Regions from separate parts of the Pandoraea sp. NPDC087047 genome, predicted to be linked through region 1. Evidence: predicted binding sites of a transcription regulator. Region 1 holds the regulator's gene; the other holds the start of a gene.

Region 1 (3,416 bases):
GTTGGGCACCGTGACGGCCTGGAGGCGCTCGCGGCGCTAGTCGAGCGCCACGGTATTGCGCCAGTGGTCGACACCGTCTACGACTTTGCCGACTTCGGCCAGGCGTTGGCGCATCTGCGCCGCGGGGCCTTCGGCAAGGTCGTGGTGCGCGTGGCCGGGCCGGTTGCCTAACGTCTCAACCTCGCATAAACTGTCGACGCCACAAACCCCACGTGACTGGCGATTAGGGTGCACTGCATGGTGTGCCCGAGGTGGAGCAACCCACCGGGAAGCGTCGGGGTCTTATTTGCCGTTCGCCTGGGCAGCCGTGATGGTTGGTGCTGCCCTGTCTATCGTCTTCCGAAGCACAAAGGAAGGCGCGCTGCAGCATCCCCTCCCGGAAAACCTGTTCAATTCAACGCAAACGCCATGTTCGACAAATCGAAATCTACCGTTGCCTCCGTCGATCCTGAGATCTGGGCCGCGATTCAGAAAGAAAATCAGCGTCAGGAAGATCACATCGAGCTGATTGCTTCGGAAAACTACACCAGCCCGGCCGTGATGGAGGCGCAGGGTTCGCAACTGACCAACAAGTATGCGGAAGGTTATCCGGGCAAGCGCTATTACGGCGGTTGCGAGTATGTCGACGTTGTCGAGCAACTGGCGATCGACCGTGTGAAGGCACTGTTCGGCGCAGAAGCGGCCAACGTGCAGCCGAACTCGGGTTCGCAGGCGAACCAGGGCGTGTATTTCGCCATGCTCAAGCCGGGCGACACGATCATGGGCATGAGCCTCGCGCACGGCGGTCACCTCACGCACGGCTCGCCGGTCAACATGTCGGGCAAGTGGTTCAACGTGGTGAGCTACGGTCTGAACGAAGCCGAAGACATCGATTACGACGCCGCCCAAAAGCTGGCCGAGCAACATAAGCCGAAGATGATCGTGGCTGGCGCTTCGGCGTTCGCCCTGAAGATCGATTTCGAGCGCATGGCGCAGATCGCCAAGTCGGTCGGCGCGCTGTTCATGGTCGACATGGCGCACTACGCCGGTCTGATCGCCGCGGGTGTGTACCCGAACCCGGTGCCGCACGCCGACTTCGTCACCACGACCACGCACAAGAGCCTGCGCGGCCCGCGCGGCGGCGTGATCCTGATGAAGGCGGAATTCGAGAAGGCCATCAACTCGGCCATCTTCCCGGGTATCCAGGGTGGCCCGCTCATGCACGTGATCGCTGGCAAGGCCGTCGCGTTCAAGGAAGCCGCATCGCCGGAATTCAAGAAGTACCAGGAGCAAGTCGCGAAGAACGCCCGCGTGATGGCCGAGACGCTGGTCAACCGTGGCCTGCGTATCGTGTCGGGTCGCACCGAATCGCACGTGATGCTGGTCGACCTGCGCGCCAAGAACATTACCGGCAAGGCAGCGGAAGCTGCGCTGGGCGAAGCACACATCACCGTCAACAAGAACGCCATTCCGAACGATCCGGAAAAGCCGTTCGTGACGAGCGGTGTGCGTCTGGGCTCGCCGGCGATGACCACGCGCGGTTTCACGGAAGTCGAAGCCGCACAGGTGGGCAACCTGATCGCCGACGTGCTCGACAATCCGGAAGATGCAGGCAACCTGGCCGCCGTACGCGCAAAAGTGGCCGAGTTGACCAAGCGTTTCCCGGTCTACGGCTAAGCCGAAGGCGTCGCACGCATGCGCTGCCCGTTCTGCCGGCACGACGACACGCAGGTCATCGACTCGCGTGAAGCGGAAGACGGCGCAGCCATCCGGCGGCGCCGGAAATGCCCGTCGTGCGACAAGCGCTTCACCACGTACGAGCGTGTCGAACTGGCGATGCCGGCCGTCGTCAAGAAAGACGGCAGCCGCGCCGAGTATGACCGCGCGAAAGTGCGCGCCAGTATGCAGTTGGCGATTCGCAAGCGCCCTGTGAGTGCCGAGGCGATGGATGCCGCGATCGCGCGCATCGAATACAAGCTGTTGGCCGGTGCAGAGCGCGAAGTGATGAGCCAGCGTATTGGCGAGTTGGTGATGCGCGAGTTGAAACGCCTGGACAAGATCGCTTACATCCGCTTTGCGTCGGTGTATCGCAGCTTCGAGGACATTGCCGAGTTTCGCGATGTGCTTGAGGAGATCGACAGCACGGACTTGAAGCCCAAGCGTAAGCCCGTGGGCTGAGCCAGGGACGACGCTGGTGCGAGAGTAAGCGCTCGCAGGCGGCCGTGAGGGTCGCCAGTAGGAATGAGGGACGGAAAACCCGTCGTGCCTGTCAGGGCACGGCGGGTTTTTTATTGCCATCTCAAAGAGCACCGCATATCACGTATGTACAGACGTTGATTCACCTTGTTCGGAATATTTAAATCAACGTTATTTGCGGTTTTCTGAAATTTTTCTGTAAATAAGTTTCGATGCGGTGTTTGTCGTATTCTGGTGAACACTTTGGTTTTTGTCACTGTTTGTCTGGGAGTATTCATAATTTAATTCCATTTTTATTTGTTTTGGGTAATGGACCAAATGTATCGATTAAAGATGGGGTTGTGATGTAGCTAATCTTAGACTCGCCCTTGATCGTCGGCGATCGGTGTGCCGCTCTTGATGAGACGACGGCTGCCGTCGCTATTTCCAGATAAAGGGAGGGCCAAATGCCAGAAAAGTCTTCGAAGATTGCAGTGCTGCGTCAAACCAGGGTCTATATGGCAGTTGCTGCCGTGGTGGCGGCCGCCGCCGCATTTCCGGACATTGTGGTGGCGCAAGAGGACAAGGAGAGGACAGTACCAGCTGCGCACTCGCTCAGGGGATTGGCCATCGAACGATTGACGTCGAAGCTCAATAAAACGCTGGCGGAACGCGACGCGACCAACGAGGAGTACTTGCGTGCGTCGACCTGGCGCGGAGAAACCCGATATATCTGGGCAGCGTTGGAAAAGCCGGATCTTTACGAACAGAACGAGGCGTTAAGTCAAATTAGCGGGAGAGCCGACGAGCTGCTGGAAATGGCGGCAAAAGGTGAAGACGGCAAGCCCCTGGATTACGTCAAGTGGATGAGTATCGAGGATTTGAAACAAATCAAGGCCGGTGCGGATGCCATCAGAGCGAAATCAGGCGAGGAGCGATCGGAAGAGATTAAGAAATTATCGCAATTCCTGACGCGTCCGGACCGCGTTGAGGCACTGTTGGACAAGGGCAAGGTGCTATGGAACGACGAGGTGCGCGTCAGAGAAAAACTGGAAACGGTGACCCGCGCGGATGGCGACACTTTGAGCGCGCTCCTCGACCGATATGAGTTGAAGCCTGAATCGTCGAGTGGCGCCCCCGGGACGCTGGTTTCCTGGGAGCGCAACAACCTGGACGGCCTTAAGGCCGATATTGCGAACGAGGGTGACACCGATCTCATCGTCAAGAGCTCCACTCTCGAGATTACTTCGCGTTCTGGCACC
Region 2 (3,416 bases), on a different contig from region 1:
TCGTGATCGGGGGCTTCTGTGGTCTGGCAGTCGGTGCAGTCGCCGCGTTTTTCCCCATCGTGGGCACGCGTCCCCAGTGGGAGTTGATGATCGTGACCGCACCGCTGGGCGCCCTGTTCGGCGCGTGGGTGTCGAGCATGATCGGAGTTTCGGTGCCGAACTCGCGCCTCAAAGCGTTTCGTGAACCGCTCGAGCGCGGCATGATTTTGCTGATGGTGGATGTGCGCGAAGGGCGGGTCGACGAGATTCGCGAGATGCTCAAGGAGCATCATCCCGAGGCGCATATGGAAGGCGTCGAGGCGGCGATTCCGGCATTTCCGTGATCGCGGCGTAAATCGGAGGGGAATGAGATCGACGACGGGGTGGACGCGGGAGACAAGTTTCACTGGCCGGCAACGGCCATTGGCGTCGCCCCTGTGAGCGGCGCGGGATGGTGCGTGTGTTGATTGACATGAGCGCGATGCCATCCCCGGGCGTGGTCACGCCCACGGAAGCCTCTCGGCTAAGTCGGGCGAGGGGCTTCTTCTTTGGATGGCGCCCAATATGACGCTGCCAACCCGTCAACCCGGTGCAAGCCCCCGCCAGACCGGCTGCCGGCGACTTCACGCCAAGTGGGCTACAATGCCACCCCTCGCTCTACGGGAGTTCGTTGGTGCCCGTCATGCTCCAGTCATCTGCGTCCCCTAACGTTGCCCTCCGGTCGTTTGACCTGCCTGGCCAGTGCGGCCCGGCCGACAAGTGCGCCTTGCTGTCGCGAGGTGACGCATGAACGCGCCGGATCAACTGCCAGCATTCACGCTCGACACCGACGGCTGGATACGGGAAGCCGAGCGTGCGCCTTCGCCGAACTTCGACGTTCGTCCGGACGGTATGCCGATTGGCCTGCTCGTGGTGCACAACATCTCGCTGCCGCCGGGGCAATTCGGTGGCGACGAAATCCCCGCGTTCTTCCAGAACCGGCTCGACCACGATGCGCATCCGTTCTTCGACGAGATCCGCGGCGTGCAGGTCTCGGCGCACTTTCTGGTGCGTCGCGATGGTGCGTTGCAGCAGTTCGTGTCGTGCGATGCACGGGCGTGGCACGCAGGGACTTCGTCGTTCGAGGGGCGTACGCGCTGCAACGATTTCTCAATCGGCGTTGAACTGGAAGGGACGGACGACCTGCCGTTTACTACGGCGCAGTACATCACGCTGGCGGCGCTCACGCGTGTTTTGCGTGAGCATTATCCGATTCAAGCCGTGGCCGGGCATGCCGATATAGCACCTGGTCGGAAGACGGACCCGGGACCGCATTTCGAGTGGCGGAGATTGCGTCGGATGGCGGGGCTGGAAGCGGGCGATTTGCCATTTCAGGCAGCCGATTAACCCTCACCCGAGGACAGGTTTTGCTTGACATGGCGATGGCACGGGGCTTCCCGGCGACAGAAATTTTTGATTTTGCGGAGTGCGTCATCTCCACTATACTTAGTGCCAATCCGGCCACCAACCACTATATGTAGTGGTCGACGACCGGAAGCAATATCCATCAATACCGTGCTTGCCCCGCGGCGTTTTGTGGGGCGGTACAGCAGCAAAGCCGTGCAGCGGACACCTCGAACCCTTGGCCGTCCGTCGGTCGTGCGGTGTTCAGCACTTCGCTCCATCGGCGCCCCCAGGGCGCATTTTTGCCGACTGTAGTAGCTGGTAGAAACGCGCTAACAGCACCATCTCATTGGAACGGGAGTTTTTACATGCAGACTAACGAAAACCTCACCCGCCCGAACCCGACGCCCGCCGCGAATGTCGGCAGTGGCACGGGTGCGTCGGCGCCCCAGACGACGGGCGCATTCGAGCCGGCCACCAACGCCGACTTCAAAGTGATCCGACGCAACGGCACGGTGGTGGGTTTCGAGCCGTCGAAGATCGCGATCGCCGTGACTAAGGCGTTCCTGGCTGTGAACGGCGGTCAGGGTGCGGCTTCGGCGCGCGTACGTGAGCTCGTGGAGCAATTGACGGAAAACGTCGTGCGCGCATTGGTGCGCAGCCGCCCGAACGGCGGTACGTTCCACATCGAAGACATTCAGGATCAGGTCGAACTCGCGCTCATGCGCGAAGGCGAGCACAACGTGGCTCGCGCCTATGTGCTGTACCGCGAGAAGCGTTCGCAAGAGCGCGCTCACGCCGTCGAGACCACGCAAGAGGCGGCAACGCCCGACGCCCCGGTGTTGCATGTCACCGACAACGGCGTGACGCGTGCGCTCGATATGGGCGTGCTGCGTGGCGTGGTGCAGGCCGCTTGTGAGAACCTCGGTAGCGAAGTCGACGCCGAGCCGATCCTGACCGAGACCATCAAGAACCTGTACGACGGCGTGCCGCTGTCGCAGGTCTACGATTCCGCCATCCTCGCTTCGCGTACCCTCATCGAGAAGGAACCGGCATACAGCCAGGTCACCGCGCGTATCCTGATGCACACCATCCGCCGCGAAATCCTCGGCGAAGAAGTGCCGCAGGGCGAAATGGCTGCGCGATACATCGAGTACTTCCCGCGCTTCATCAAGCAAGGCGTTGACGCCGAACTGCTCGACGAGCAACTGCTCTCGTTCGATCTGGTCAAGCTGGCCGCTGCGCTCGACGCGTCGCGCGACCTGCAGTTCAACTACCTTGGCCTGCAAACGCTGTACGACCGCTACTTCCTGCACATCGACAGCCATCGCATCGAAATGCCGCAGGCGTTCTACATGCGCGTGGCGATGGGGCTGGCGCTGAACGAAGTCGAGCGCGAAGCGCGTGCGATCGAGTTCTATCAGATCCTGTCGAGCTTCGACTTCATGAGCTCGACGCCGACGCTGTTCAACTCGGGCACGCGCCGCTCGCAGCTCTCGTCGTGCTACCTGACGACCGTCTCGGACGATCTGGAAGGCATTTACGAAGCCCTCAAGGAAAACGCGCTGCTCTCGAAGTTCGCCGGCGGTCTGGGCAACGACTGGACGCAGGTTCGCGCGCTCGGCTCGCACATCAAGGGCACGAACGGCAAGAGCCAGGGCGTGGTGCCGTTCCTGAAAGTGGTCAATGACACGGCTGTGGCCGTGAACCAGGGCGGCAAGCGCAAGGGCGCGGTTTGCGCCTATCTGGAAACGTGGCACCTGGACATCGAAGAATTCCTGGAGCTGCGCAAGAACACGGGCGACGACCGTCGCCGCACGCACGACATGAACACGGCGAACTGGATTCCCGATCTGTTCATGAAGCGTGTGATGGAAGGTGCGGAATGGACGCTGTTCTCGCCGTCGACCTGCCCGGATCTGCACGACAAGTACGGCAAGGCGTTCGAACAGGCTTACACGGCTTACGAAGAGAAGGCTGCGCGCGGCGAGATCAAGCTGTTCAAGAAGGTGCCGGCACAAGCCCTGTGGCGCAAGATGCTGGGCATGCTGTTC

The links. The regulator NrdR, encoded in region 1, represses ribonucleotide reductase genes. The targets are predictions, from matches to a motif close to CACNANATNTNGTG.
Region 2: a site for NrdR is predicted at 1,488-1,501, ahead of ACIPHM_RS18770 (ribonucleoside-diphosphate reductase subunit alpha). Genes of this name have one in related genera too.

The regions. Positions count from the first base shown of each region.
Region 1 is NZ_JBIUZU010000007.1:267,597-271,012, forward strand. It holds gene ACIPHM_RS15555 (NAD(P)-dependent alcohol dehydrogenase) at 1-171, shown strand, start outside; ZMP/ZTP riboswitch at 203-310, shown strand; gene glyA (serine hydroxymethyltransferase) at 409-1,656, shown strand; gene nrdR (transcriptional regulator NrdR) at 1,675-2,157, shown strand; gene ACIPHM_RS15570 (autotransporter domain-containing protein) at 2,622-3,416, shown strand, end outside.
Region 2 is NZ_JBIUZU010000009.1:199,820-203,235, reverse strand. It holds gene ACIPHM_RS18780 (DUF1269 domain-containing protein) at 1-323, shown strand, start outside; gene ampD (1,6-anhydro-N-acetylmuramyl-L-alanine amidase AmpD) at 766-1,365, shown strand; gene ACIPHM_RS18770 (ribonucleoside-diphosphate reductase subunit alpha) at 1,731-3,416, shown strand, end outside.